DNA from 2 places in the Priestia sp. LL-8 genome. Region 1 is predicted to be linked to the other one. Evidence: a T-box and tRNA genes for the amino acid it is inferred to sense, from the RefSeq annotation. Region 1 holds a T-box; the other holds one or more tRNA genes.
The links. The T-box of region 1 lies ahead of thrS (threonine--tRNA ligase). A T-box ahead of a tRNA ligase gene usually reads a tRNA of that ligase, here a tRNA-Thr.

Region 1 (7,516 bases):
GAGCAGCAAGAATAGGAAAACCTACTTTAAACGATGTGTGCTTCGTTTTATGACGATAGCAATACATGCCGATCAGTCCTCCAAGAGCTCCTCCGATAGCCGCTACCGTCCACAGTGTGCTTTCGGCAATTCTCCACTCATGTCTTTTCGCTTTTTGTTTGTCTCTATACATCATTCCTACCCCTACTATATTAATAACAATAAAATAGGTAAGCAGCAGTTCATTCATGATATGTCCTCCAATAGCAAAAAAGCCTCATCATCTAAAGATGACGAGACTTTATAATCAATTACTTATCTAAGCCTTTTTTAGCAGCAGTTGCTAATTCAGCAAATGCTTTTTCATCAGCTACAGCTAAGTCAGCAAGCATTTTGCGGTTAACTTCAATACCTGCTAATTTTAAACCGTGCATTAAACGGCTATAAGAAAGACCGTTCATACGAGCAGCTGCATTGATACGTGTGATCCATAATTTACGGAAGTCACGTTTTTTCTGACGACGGTCACGATAAGCATACATGTGAGATTTCATAACTTGCTGATTAGCAACTTTATATAATCTATGCTTCGAACCGAAGAAACCTTTAGCTAATTTTAAAACTTTTTTACGACGTTTGCGTGTTACTGTACCGCCTTTTACGCGTGGCATAATTGTTTACCTCCTGTATTGTTTCTATCTCAACCCAAATTACTTAATGTTATCTAATAAGTGACGGATACGTTTGAAGTCACCTTTGCTTACTAAAGAACCTTTACGTAATTTACGCTTTTGTTTTGTAGATTTGTTAGCGAATAAATGGCTTGTGTAAGCACGAGCACGTTTTAATTTACCGCTTCCAGTCTTTTTGAAACGCTTTGCAGCGCCACGATGTGTTTTCATTTTTGGCATGGGGTGTTCCTCCTCGTTCTATTACTTTTCGTTTTTAGGTGCCAAGACTAAGAACATGCTGCGGCCTTCCATTTTAGGAGCCGATTCAACTGAACTTACATCTTCGCAAGCTTGTGAAAAACGTTCAAGTACTTTTTGGCCAATCCCTTTATGAGTAATGGCACGACCTTTAAAGCGAATAGACGCTTTCACTTTGTCACCTTTTTCAAGGAACTTGCGTGCGTTACGAAGTTTAGTGTTAAAATCATGTTCATCAATTGTTGGACTTAAACGAACTTCTTTTAAGTTTACAACTTTTTGGTTTTTACGAGCTTCTCTTTCTTTACGTTGTTGCTCATAGCGGAATTTACCGTAGTCCATAATACGACATACCGGCGGTTTCGCATTTGCAGCAACCATTACTAAGTCAAGATTTACTCGTGAAGCAATTTCTAATGCTTCATTTTTTGATTTAATTCCTAATTGTTCACCGTTTTGATCAATTAGACGAACTTCGCGAGCTCGAATGCCCTCGTTTACCATCATGTCCTTGCTAATAAGTAGCCACCTCCAAGGTTTAATGAGCGAATACGCTTGCTTAGACCGATTATTAACTCACACAAAAAAGTGTGAGTACATACTGCACCCACACTTCTATCGTTTTAATTAAGATACGATGTACCTGCTAACTGCTCTATGCGTCACTCAGGTGAGAAGCGGGTGCTTCTTCTTCTGTATAAACAAGTATTCAATTACTTAAGCTATTATAGTATCAACAAAGACAAAAGTCAATGATTTCGTTCTTTTTTCACAACAAAAGTTATTGTATCAAAGGAAAAACATTTATGCAACAGTTTTTTATAAATGTTGCATAAAAAAGCAGAGAATTTTAATTCTCTGCTTTTTTCATTAACGAGATGCTTCTGCTTTTACATTTTGTAAAAAGGCTTGGAAATCCACTGTTTCTGAATTCTGCTCACCATATTTACGTACGTTTACTGCTTTATCCTCTACTTCTTTATCCCCTACAACAAGCATATAAGGAATTTTTTGCATTTGAGCCTCACGGATTTTATAGCCAATTTTCTCATCGCGAGAATCAAGTTCCACACGAATACCCGCAAGCTGAAGCTGTTCTTGCACTTCTTTTGCATACTCAAGGTGAACCGTCGGTGATACCGGAATCACTTGAACTTGTACAGGTGCTAACCACGTTGGGAAAGCTCCTTTATATTCTTCGATTAAGAAAGCTACAAAACGTTCCATTGTTGACACCACGCCGCGATGAATAACAACCGGTCGATGCTGCTTTCCGTCTTCCCCTACATACGTTAAATCAAATCGTTCAGGAAGTAAGAAATCCAATTGAACCGTAGATAGCGTTTCTTCTTTACCAAGAGCCGTTTTAACTTGAACGTCTAGTTTTGGGCCGTAGAATGCCGCTTCGCCTTCAGCTTCATAATAATCAAGATCAAGCTCATCCATTGCGTCTTTTAACATACTTTGTGCTTTTTCCCACATTGCATCATCATCAAAGTATTTTTCTGTATCTTCAGGGTCACGGTAAGATAGACGGAATGAATAATTTTCAAATCCAAAATCTTTGTAAACCGCTTCAACTAAGCGAACCACACGAATAAATTCTTCTTTGATTTGATCCGGACGTACAAAGATATGCGCATCATTTAACGTCATGCCTCGAACGCGCTGAAGTCCTGATAATGCTCCTGACATTTCATAGCGGTGCATAGTTCCAAGCTCAGCAATACGAATTGGAAGCTCACGATAGCTGTGAATACCTTGTTTGTACACCATCATGTGATGAGGACAGTTCATTGGACGAAGAACAAGGTCTTCGTTATCCATTTCCATTGCAGGGAACATGTCATCTTGGTAGTGCTCCCAGTGACCAGACGTTTTGTAAAGTTCTACACTTCCAAGCACTGGAGTATAAACATGCTGATAACCAAGGCTCACTTCTTTATCTACGATATAACGCTCGATAATACGGCGGATTGTCGCACCTTTTGGAAGCCATAAAGGCAGACCTTGTCCTACTTTTTGAGAGTTCGTAAATAAGTTTAGCTCTTTACCAAGTTTACGGTGGTCACGTTCTTTTGCTTCTTCAAGAAGACGAAGATGCTCGTCTAAATCTGCTTTTGTAAAGAATGCTGTACCGTAAATACGCTGCAGCATTTGATTATCGCTGTCTCCGCGCCAATAAGCACCCGCCACGCTTAATAGTTTAAATTCTTTAATTTTGCCTGTTGACGGCACGTGCACGCCTCGGCAAAGGTCAAAGAATTCGCCTTGTTGATAAATCGTAACCTTTTCACCTGCTGGAATCGCATCGATCAATTCAAGCTTTAGCTCATCGCCAACTTCTTTAAAAAGTTGAATGGCTTCTTCACGAGAAACTTCTTTTCGTTCAATTTCAATGTTTGAATTAACGATTTTTTTCATTTCTTTTTCAATTTTACCTAAATCTTCAGGAGTAATTGATTCTTCCATATCAATGTCATAATAAAAACCGTTTTCGATAACCGGCCCTACACCCAGCTGTACTTTTGTATCTTTGTATAAACGTTTGATTGCTTGAGCCATTAAATGCGCTGTACTATGACGCATAATTTCAAGCGCTTCAGGAGCATCTTGCGTAATGATTTCAAGACTACCATCTTGTTCGATTGGCGTACGTAAATCCAGCAGCTCGCCGTTTACTTTGCCTGCTAATGCTTTTTTCTTTAATCCCGGGCTAATAGAAGCCGCAATATCTTCTGTTGATGATCCTTTTGGATACTCTTTAACAGCTCCATCAGGAAATGTCATTTTGATTACTTCTGACACAACTTTCCACTCCTTTAACATAACTAATAAACTTTTTGTAAAAACAAAAAACCCGTCCCTTATAAAAAGGGACGAGTTGTGTATACACGCGGTACCACCCTTGTTTCCTCTTCGTATCTTGGATAACCCAAAGAACCCGAAGCGGCTCGAGGTTTTATAACGGAAATTCCGTCAGTAATTACTAGAGGCTCTGCTCGTTTACTACTGAAGTTTAGAGGTGGTAAGGATATATTCCGTGTTAGGAGATTTTCAGCCTGGATCTCCCTCTCTACAAACCGTAAATATACACTCATGTCCTCATCATAACTTGTAACATATAGCTGTTTTTCAATATGCATTTATTATATTCATTTTCAAAATAGAAATCAACCTTTCACGTTATATTTTGCTTTTGATCAAACGGAAATTCATTTTTTTCGTATAACATCACTTTTTCTTGAAAGATATTTTGAATGGTGTAAACAAAATCATGGTCATGCTCGTCGCTATACAGATGAATACCAGCTGGAGATAAACTTAGCAAAGGCGCGATAATAGTCGAGTCTATGTATAATGATTCTTGTTTAGATAAAAAGGCCTCTGCTAGAGCTGCACATTCACGTTCAGGAACATATCTACGGTTGTGGTCGTACAATACAAACTTGTTTTTATTCAAGTGCATCACGTACACATCACCGGTAGATGACTGTCTTTCGTTAGCCGCTTGACGCAGCTGATGAATAAGAATTTGATAGTCTTGTTCAAGCTTATATTCATCAATCGCCAGCTCAGCATAATAGCGCAGCCGATCTTGATATTCTTTTAAACGGAATTGGAGAAAAGACTCAAAGGTGAATGTTACATTATGAATGAAGAAGTCTTGAAGCGCCTGGCGGATAAGCAATTCTCTTGGAAGAGAAAATATTTTTTGCGGAATTTCGTCTCTCTCTCCTTCCATAATCCCCCCCATAATTTGAAGCAGCAAATCTTGCTCTTCCTCTTCCGAATAAAAAAATTGTTCTTTTAATATGTTTACCATCATCTTTTTTTCTTTCTTTTTTAAAATCACGTGCGTTAATACAGGTATCACCATGTCTTGTAAAATGGCCTCTCGATTGTATGTCTCATCAATAACTAAAAGCTGATTATTCACCAGCTTCAAGCACTGTGAACCATATGATAAAGCGCTTTGCTTCGCGCATAAAGACTCATATACAACGACTGCGTCTTCTACATATTTAAAGAATATTTTCATTCCTCATAGCCCCCCTTTGGACACGCTTTATTAATGTATATGGGGCAACATGCAAAAAAATGAGCAAGTCGTTACAAGAAATGTAAAACGACCTGCTCATCTATTTCGTTTATTCTCTCCATTCATTTCAACAGGAATGGCTAGAGACTTAATTCGTTCCATGACACGAGCGGCTTTGAGCTCTTCCTGCTCGCCTCTTTGGGTATAAGTCAAATGATGTTGAAGCTCTTTAAAATTTAAATTCGAGCTGAAAAATGTGGGCAAATTTTCGAGCATGCGGAATTGTAAAATGGTTCCGAGCACATCGTCTCGCATCCAGCTCGTTACGGATTCTGCTCCGAGATCATCAAGCATAAGAACCGGTACTTTTTTGACATACTCTATTTTCTCATTAAAGCTTTGATCTTGAAACGAACCTTTTAACTCACGCAAAAACTCCGGAACATACAGAATGGTAGATTTCACTTTCTTTTCGGCTAACGCATTGGCAATTGCTCCAAGAAAATACGTTTTTCCCACACCAAACGAACCGTGTAAATATAAGGCTTTCATTTTCTTGTTTGGCTCATATTCTCGCACAAAATCTCTTACTAGTTTAATCGCTTCAAATCTTCCCTGCTCAATTTCAATATCAGACATTGTTGCCTGTAAAATTTCTTTCGGCACGTACATACACTGAATAAAAGATTCTTGTTCTTTTCGCTCATCTTCTTGTACTTTTCTAGGACAGCGTTCATATTGCAAATCAATATTACGGCCTTTTACAACCAGCTGAGGGTGGTATCCTTTCACCATGTTGACACAGCTTTGCAGAGAAGGACACTTGTCACAGCATTTGCTTTGGTCGATAAATTCATGCATCTTCATCAGGCCTCGGTCGACCATTTGCTCATCTAACTCACGGCGATGCTCTTGCAAAAATGTTTTAACTTCAGGATTAGACAGGATACTGTTTCTTAATGCTTCTAAGCGTGCTTTAAAATCTTTTTTGTTCACTAACTGATTTAGTGAATCATTGATAGGCTTCATCTTTTTCACCTCATCTCTATCATACCTGCTTTTTATTCTTTATGCTTTTGTTTTAGCTCTTGATCTAACTGCTTGAGCTCTTCTTGTAGCTTTCGTTTTTCTTCTTCAAATCCGTCCACTTCTTTTGAAGGCTGCTTTTTCTCTTCTTTTTCTTCATCGCTCAGCCACTCTGGCACCATTTCTTTACGCACAATTTTTCGTCCGGTCGTTTTTTTATTTTGCTTTGCTTCGGTCCAGTTTTGATATTCTTTCTGTTCATTTTTAGCTAAATTCATGGCATCTTGAACAGTTTGTACCTTTTTGCGCGCCCAGTGTCCAGCAATTTTCTCTACATAGCTCTTAGATAATTTCATATCGGATCTTAGCATAACATAGTAAATTAGAACATTTACTACCCCTGGTGAAAGCTTTTGATTAAACATCACTTCTTCAATCATTTGCAAATCTGCTTTTGAAGGCTCTGCTCCCCCGGAAAACTCGATCAAAAGCTGTCGAGGAGAAGTCACTTCAAGCTGTTGAATGAGCTGCTCTTCTTTCGTCTGCGGCTGCTTTTCCTGCATAGTGCGAAGCATAGGCGGCTGAATTTGTTCGCTTAGATTTGGAAGTGCTTCTCCATTTTCAAATTGGTAAAAGGACTGTGCTGCTTTTCTAAGCAATTCAATATCAACTTGATCGTTCTCATTTAGCGAATCGAGCACCACATTTTTCATTTGAAGAGGATCGATACCATATAAAAAAGCTAGCTTTTCAATTGCTTGTTTTACTTTAGATGTAATGGACCTTTTCGAAATCATTGAATCTGTTAGGCCTGCTAAAAATAAATCAAAATCAAAGGAATCCGGGCTCATCTCAATAGAAGCACGGTTTGAAGAATCCATAAAGTCCGTTTGAGCATCAGGAGAAAATACATCCTTGCTTTCAGACTGAAAACTTGGAGCCAGCTCCGTTGCTTTAACTGATTTAAATACATCGTTAAATGAATGCGTCACATCTTTGAACGATTGGTCATCCACGAGTGAATCCGAAAAATAATTTTTTACTTTTTGAAAGATGGATTTTCCTAGTCGGTTATATAAATATACATTTAACACACCATCGTTAAAGAACTGATGGGGCGTAAGAGGAGGAATGAGCTCATAAATGAACACACGAACATCATCTTCTTCCTTAATATATGTTTTTAACAAACCAATGCCTTCTAATTTTAACCGCTCATGGTAAATAGCTTTCAAATTAATTTGCATCATCGACATTAGATGATGATGTGTAGACTCTTTTCCCCATAAACGATCTTGTTCCAGCTCGCTCCATAGCGTCATATACAAACCAAAACACGTCGTGCCCACCAGCGGCTGATAGAGCATGGTTAAAATCCTTCGGTCGTATTCCTGCAGTATGCCGTTCGAACGAACAACATAACGATCGACCGGTATCATTTCTTTCCAATGTTGTTCTTTCATGTCGTTCCCTACCTACTTTTAAAGTAATAGAAATGACAAAAAAAGAGCCTAAAGAATACTTCAATAGCTCTTTTACA
Region 2 (7,516 bases), 810 kb from region 1:
TCAGCATAACAGCAGCCAGCAGCACGACTATATCACTGAGCTGAAGAGGCAAGGAAGCTTTAGCAGACCACTGATGACATCTGATTTCCCAAGCCTGGTAGGCGGTTTCTGAAGCAATTAGAACGAGTGAAAGCAAAACGAACACAAATCTCTTTTTTCGCAGCTGCTTTCGACACAAAAAAATAAATGCTCCTATGATCACGATAATGGCTAAAGTTACAAGATGTTCCACTGAAAAAAGCTGAAAGGAATGTTGTACAGGATGACACGCAAAAAATAAATTCATAAAAGCGCCTCCCTTCTATCAGAAAACAAATTCGGTACCTTTAGCTTGTTCACATGGGTTCATTTTCATTAATGCTTCTCTCGCATTAAAAAGAGATTGAAACATAACGAAATGACGCCAATCTAAAGACGTACGAATGGAGTAAATGATCGAGTATGAATCACTTCTTGCACCGCATTTGATTTCCATGCATGGCTTCGCTTTCCGCGGGAATCTTCGCGTTGCCTTCCAATCAACTATTAGAAGCAACTAAAATAAAAAGATCCGAACGATTTATCATTCGGATCTTCTTTGAACTAACATACTGTTGTCCTAGCTCTGTTTCTTCGTTATTACTCTTTAATTAATCCTTTTTTTACTAAGAATTGATGAGCAACTTCTTCAGCCGTTTTTCCTTTTGCATTTACTTGATAGTTCATTTCACGCATTTCGTCATCACTGATTTTACCGCCCAGTTGATTTAAGATTTTTTTCAGTTCAGGATGCTCTTTTAGCGTATCTTCACGAAGCACAGGCGCTCCTTGATACGGAGGGAAGAACTGCTGGTCGTCTTTTAAGACTTTGAGACCAAACTGTTTGATTTCAGGATCCGTTGCGTAAGCATCAAGCATGTTAATATCGCCTTTTTCTACAGCGCGATAGCGAAGCTTCGGCTCCATCGTTTTAATATTCGGGAAGGTAAGGCCATATTCTTTTTGAATGCCTACGTAGCCGTCTTCACGATCTTTAAACTCAAGCGTAAATCCTGCTTTTACTTTATCTGTTGCGTTTGCCAAATCTGAAACGGTCGTTAGATTATTTTCTTTTGCAAATTCCTTTGTTACGGTCAATGTGTACGTATTATTAAACTTCATTGGATCTAAATAGACAAGGCCGAATTTCTTTTGAAATCCTTCTTTTGCCTGCCTGTACACCTCTGTTTCATCTTTGCTGTCCGGCTGTTCCTTTAGATGCGTCACAATGGCTGTACCCGTATATTCAGGGTATAAATCAATTTCCTTGTTACGCAGAGCCTCAAATACAAATACCGTTTTCCCAAGCGACGAACGAAGATTTACTTTCATATCGGTTTGATCTTCAATTAATTCTTTATACATATTAATTAAAATATCTTGTTCTGCGCCAATTTTCCCTCCGATAACAAGGTCTGGTTTTGTTGCGCTCATCGCTGCAAACGGAGAAACAAGAATGAGTATTAATACGATGATCATAATAAACGAGCGTTTTTTGGATCCTTTTTTAGCTGAGTGTTCAATCGTTCGCAGAATTCCATCAAAAATAAGCGCTAATAATGCTGCTGGAATGGCTCCTAATAAAATCAAACTATTGTCGCTTCGGTCAATACCAAGCAAAATTAAGCTTCCAAGTCCGCCCGCTCCGATAAGAGCCACGATTGTCGCTGTGCCAATAATGAGGACCATTGCTGTACGAATTCCGGCCATAATGACAGGAAGCGCTAGAGGAAGTTCTACTTTGATTAATCGTCTCCATGAGTTCATCCCCATGGCTTTGGATGCTTCAATTAAAGATGGGTCCACTTCTTTAATTCCGGTATATGTATTTCGTACAATAGGAAGAAGCGAATATAAAAACAGTGCAATAACCGCGGGAAAGGTTCCAATTCCGACAAGAGGAATCAGTAATCCTAATAAAGCGAGTGAAGGAATGGTTTGCAGTACGGCTGTTACGCCAATGATCGGTTCAGCAATGCGGTCATGCCTCGTTAAGTACAGTCCAAGCGGCACTGAAATTAATACGGCGATAACAAGAGCCAGTACTGATATTTGAATGTGTTCCAGAAGAGCTTGAAACAGTGCATCTCCTCGTTGATCCAATAATGTGCTTAGTGCATTCATCACAGCGTTCCTCCTTCTTTCGTTTTATCAGAAAGAAACGCTAATAGAGTTTTACGCGTTACAACGCCAATGCGTTTGCTCCCTTTTTTCACAGCTATTGCTTCATGGTCGTAAAGGGCGTCCATTGCCTGCTGAACAGTGGCGGTTGAAGCTAGCTCTTCAGTAGGTTCTACGTCTGGCTGTTCACTTTCTTTGACAAACATATCCAATGTCTCAAATAAAGCATTTCCTTGATTTCCAATAAACGTTTTTACAAATTCATTTTTAGGCTTTTGAATGAATTCCTCCGGGGTTCCAACTTGAACAATTTCCCCGTCTTTCATTAGGCAGATACGATCTCCAAGCGTCATCGCTTCGCTCATATCGTGCGTAACAAACACAAATGTTTTTTTGATTTTTTCTTTTAAACTAATAACATCTTGCTGAAGCTGTTCGCGGCTTAACGGATCGAGGGCACTAAAGGGTTCGTCCATTAAAATAACGGGGGGATCAGCTGCGAGGGCACGTGCTACACCTACACGTTGCTGCTGGCCACCTGAAAGCTCAGACGGCTTTCGGTTTCGATACTGCTTTGGGTCTAGTCCTACCAAGGTAAGCAGTTCATCAATGCGCGTTTTTATTTTGTTTTTCTTCCAATGCTTCATCTCGGGTACAATAGCTATATTTTCAGCGATGGTCATATGAGGAAAAAGAGCAATTTGCTGCAGGACATAACCAATGTTCCAGCGTAGCTCATGTATGTTGTGATCCGATACGAGCTTATCTTTTATGTATAGTTCTCCTTCGGTAATATCATGAAGACGGTTAATCATTTTTAAGGTGGTTGTTTTCCCACACCCACTCGGACCAATTAAAACGAAAAACTCTCCTTCTTTAATTTCTAGATTAATATTTTTCACGGCGGTCGTACCGTCTGGATATTGCTTTGACACATTCTTAAACGTAATCAAATTATCGTTCACACTCCCTGTTGAAATTTAACCCCTAGTTTCGTATACCCAATACTTAGAGGCAATAAACATTCTTTTAAGAATATTTCTAAATATGATTCATAAGACATAGTGAAGAAGATACACATGTTTTCTCACAGCATCCTAATAAGGCTATCAAACTGTTAAATTTTTCACGAGGCGGAGAAGAATTTTAAAGCCAACACAAATAAAAAAACCTTCTTTCAACAAGAAAGAAGGTTTTTTAGTATGCTAGCGACAGGGATCGAACCTGCGACCTCTTGCTTACCATGCAAGTGCTCTACCTACTGAGCTACACCAGCGTCTTGGAAAATTATATCACGTTTAAATTCATTTAGGAAGCGCTTTTTTAATTTTTTTATTGGTATATTCTCTAATTTGCATCTTTTGAAATTCGCACTTTCTACAAAGTTCCATATTTTATGTTAGAACTCCTTACATAAATTGTGTGAATTTTCTTTTTTTATATTACCCTTAGTAAAAGAGCTTACAAAAGAAGGGAAGAAAATAGATGGAACAACAACCAACCATGACCAAATCAAAAACGGCAACTCCCTACCCAAGAGGCTGCACGTTCAGCCTGGAAGATTGGACGACGCTCGCTAAGTATTGGTACCCCGTCGCACGCTGCAGTGATGTAACAGAGAAACCAACGTCGGTAAAATTGCTAGACGTAAATCTAGTTCTATACCGTACCACACACAAAGTAGTAGCGGCTCGTGATTTATGCGTTCACCGAGGCACCCCGCTTAGCATGGGCTGGGTGGAAGATGATGAAATTGTCTGTCCTTACCACGGCTTCCGCTATGCAACGGACGGCGCATGTACATCGATTCCAGCTCACCCTGATGCCAACATTTCTCCCCGCCTGTGTATGGCCGTCTATCCGGTTATTGAACGATTTGGATTAGTGTGGACGTCGCTTACAGGAGAACAAGATAACCTGCCTTACTTCGATGCGTGGGAGGACCCTGATTTTCAGCAAATTGTTTGTCCGAGCTTTGATATCATGGGTTCGGCCGGTCGTCAAATGGAAGGCTTTTTAGACGTAGCTCATTTTGCTTGGGTGCACACGGACACATTTGGTGATCGAAACAACGCCTTTGTGCCTAAATATAAAGTAAGCGAAACAGACTATGGGCTTCATGTAGAATATACGAGCACCGTGAGCAATTATTCCAAAGAACAGCAGCATTTAAATCCACCTGATTTTAAATGGCTTCGCGTCTTTGATGTTTATCCGCCGTTTACAGCTACGCTAAAAGTATACTTCCCAGAAGGCGCAGAGCTGTGGATTATGAATGCAGTCTCCCCTATTTCAGCCCGCGAAACACGTTTATTCGCACCAATCGCTCGAAACTTTGACAAAGATTCTCCCGTTGAAGGTGTGTATGACTTTAACCTTCGCGTCTTTGACGAAGACCGTGAAATGGTTGAAAACCAAAAACCTGAAGACTTGCCTTTAGACCTGCAGATGGAAGCGCATATTATGGCTGATCAAACGTCCATCGGCTACCGGAAATTATTAAAGAAAATGGGCTTAAGCTTTAGATATACAAGCTAAAAAAACCCCCGCTGTCTCAGCGGGGATTTCTTTTTCATTTAGCAAACTGCTCGCGTCCTGCTTTTTCCTTTATTAATTCATCTTCACTTGCCGGCGTGGCGCGTTTCATAAACAATGAAAGAATTAAGGCAACCACCACTAGTACTACTGAGACGGCAAACGCATCGTTAATTCCTTGTACCATTGCCTGCATCCCAATTTGTTCTTCCATTTGAGCTGCCCCGGCTGCCGTTGCATTCGCTGCTCCTGCTCCGCTCATTGCATCTTGAGCGAGCTCTCTTGCATGCGTAGCTGTACGATTTGACATCACTGTTACTAAAAGAGCCGAACCAATAGCTCCTGATACTTGTTGAAGCGTGTTATTCATCGCAGTACCATGGGGATTAAAGCGCTGCGGCAGCTGATTTAATCCGTTTGTCATAACCGGCATCATCACCATAGACATTCCGAACATGCGAAGCGTGTAAAGCGTAATGAGCGTTGTATACGTCGTATCAAGCTCTAAGTTACTGAAGAAATACGTGGTAACAGCTGTAATCGTTAGACCCGTTACAGCCAGTGCACGCGCTCCAAATTTATCAAATAATTTTCCGGTAATCGGTGACATCACACCCATTAGTAGCGCACCTGGAAGCATTAATAATCCTGAATGAAGCGGAGAAATGCCTCGTACCGTTTGAACATAAATTGGCATTAGCAGCATGGCTGAGAATAATGCCATTGTAATTACCATCGAAATCGTTGATGATAAAGCAAACATTGGATATTTAAAAATGCGGAATTCAAGCATAGGTGTTTTCAGCTTAAACTGACGCGTAATAAATAAAATCAGAGCCACAGCTCCTACAATAATGGTGCCATATACTTCTACAGAATCCCAGCCTTTATCCCCTGCTGAGCTAAACCCGTATAGAAGTCCTCCAAATCCAATTGTAGATAACACAAGTGATAGGAAATCCAAATTGATTTCCACTTTTTCTTTTTTGTCTTTTAATAGGAAGAAAGCGCCTATTAATACAATTGCCGCGATTGGCGTAACAAGGTGGAACAGCATTCTCCACTCATAGTGTTCAATTAGCCACCCTGATAAGGTAGGACCAATTGCCGGAGCAAAAATCATAACTAAACCGAAAATACCCATCGCAGCTCCGCGTTTTTCTAATGGAAAACTTGTTAGCAATACGTTCATTAAAAGTGGCATCATAATGGCCGCGCCTGATGCTTGAATAATACGAGCGGTTAACAAGATAGAAAATACGGGCGAAGCACCAGCGAGTATTGTTCCTGCTGTAAATAAAGTCATCGCCGTTAAAAATAACCCTCTGACAGAATAACGCTGAATTAAAAAAGCAGTAGTTGGAATCATAATACCATTCACTAACATATAACCAGTAGAAAGCCACTGGACAGTTGACGTTGTCACATCTAAATCTTTCATGATCGACGGCAGCGCCACATTTAATAACGTTTCATTCAACAATGAGATAAAAGCGCCAATTAACAAAATAGCAATTATGCCATAAGGCGGCTTTTCCATTTGATTTATCGATTGACTCATTATTGTACCCCCTTATACTTTAAGTTCATTTTTTTAGACACATGTTCTACATAGAGTATATTATACTGTGAGTTCAATTTATGCAAGTGAAAAATCCTGCGTTAATTTTCTTTATTTACTGAGCTTTTTTTAACGGTACAGTCCTTTTACATCAATACATATACGCAATATCATAATTCGCTTCAAAAAGAACATTTGTGTAAACGCTTTAAATCATGTATCATAAAGTTGGACTATGAGTCTAATTTTATATTTAGGTGATAATAATGAATAACCGAAAACAGCAAGTTGTAAAAAATGCACACCATCTCTTCGTTGAAAAAGGATTTCAAGCTACTTCTATTCAAGACATCATTGATTATAGCGGCATTTCAAAAGGAACATTCTACAACTATTTTTCTTCAAAAAATGAATTATTAATCGCTGTTTTCACATGGCTTCATACGACCATTGAACAAGAGCGGAATCAGCTGCTGGTTGGTAAAAGTCTGAACGATGTAGATATATTTGTTAAACAAATTGATGCACAGATGAAAAACCATCACAAACATAAATTTTTTACATTACTTGAAGAAGTATTTGTTTCCAATGACCCTGATTTAAAAGCATACATAAAAAAAACCCAGTTTATTGAAGTAAACTGGTTCTACAAACGGTTCATTGATTTATTTGGAGAAGAAAAAAAACCGTACCTGCTAGATTGCGCAATTATGTTTCTTGGCATGCTTCATCGCAACTTTCACTATAATTTTATGGTTAACGGCACAAGTACCGATCCGCATGAAATTATAAGCTACAGTGTCAAGCGCCTGCTTCCTCTTGTAGACGAAGTAGCAAATTCAGGAGACATTTTGCTCGATCCTCAAACGATTAAAGAATGGCTTCCATCTTGCCCGAATACTAAAAATCAAATAGAACAGGACATTTCTGCAGCACTTATCGATTTAAAAAAGCAGGTTCACAAACAATTTACGGATGAATTTGAACGTCAAAAATGTACAGAGCTTATTAGTTTTATTGAAGAAGAGCTGTTTAAACAGTCGACTCCCCGGAAGTTTGTTGTGGATAGTGCCCTTCAATCATTAAAGCAGCTGTCTATGAACCAAAGTAAGACACCGCTAGAGGATCTGCAGGCAATGATTGACCAGTATGTGAGTGAACTTCATTAAAAACAAATGAAAGTCACGTTCATCATAATAACCAAAAACGAACGATTAATTAAATTAATCGTTCGTTTATAATTCTAACTAAAATATTTTTACCCCAGCCTCTTTTTTATTT

Region 2: it encodes a tRNA-Thr, which carries the amino acid that the T-box ahead of thrS (threonine--tRNA ligase) is inferred to sense. The anticodon was not compared.

Annotation. Positions count from the first base shown of each region.
Region 1 covers NZ_JAZAQH010000001.1:4,534,590-4,542,105, forward strand. The annotation lists gene U9R83_RS23690 (DUF1294 domain-containing protein) at 1-229, opposite strand, end outside; gene rplT (50S ribosomal protein L20) at 291-650, opposite strand; gene rpmI (50S ribosomal protein L35) at 690-890, opposite strand; gene infC (translation initiation factor IF-3) at 912-1,415, opposite strand; ribosomal protein L20 leader region at 1,485-1,607, opposite strand; gene thrS (threonine--tRNA ligase) at 1,779-3,737, opposite strand; T-box leader at 3,781-4,029, opposite strand; gene ytxC (sporulation protein YtxC) at 4,090-4,950, opposite strand; gene dnaI (primosomal protein DnaI) at 5,047-5,979, opposite strand; gene U9R83_RS23725 (replication initiation and membrane attachment family protein) at 6,012-7,439, opposite strand; gene nrdR (transcriptional regulator NrdR) at 7,512-7,516, opposite strand, start outside.
Region 2 covers NZ_JAZAQH010000001.1:3,722,838-3,730,353, forward strand. The annotation lists gene U9R83_RS19530 (YwaF family protein) at 1-286, opposite strand, end outside; gene U9R83_RS19535 (ABC transporter permease/substrate-binding protein) at 619-2,142, opposite strand; gene U9R83_RS19540 (ABC transporter ATP-binding protein) at 2,142-3,092, opposite strand; tRNA gene U9R83_RS19545 (tRNA-Thr) at 3,343-3,415, opposite strand; gene U9R83_RS19550 (aromatic ring-hydroxylating oxygenase subunit alpha) at 3,625-4,677, shown strand; gene U9R83_RS19555 (DHA2 family efflux MFS transporter permease subunit) at 4,712-6,235, opposite strand; gene U9R83_RS19560 (TetR/AcrR family transcriptional regulator) at 6,502-7,404, shown strand; gene U9R83_RS19565 (carbohydrate ABC transporter permease) at 7,511-7,516, opposite strand, start outside.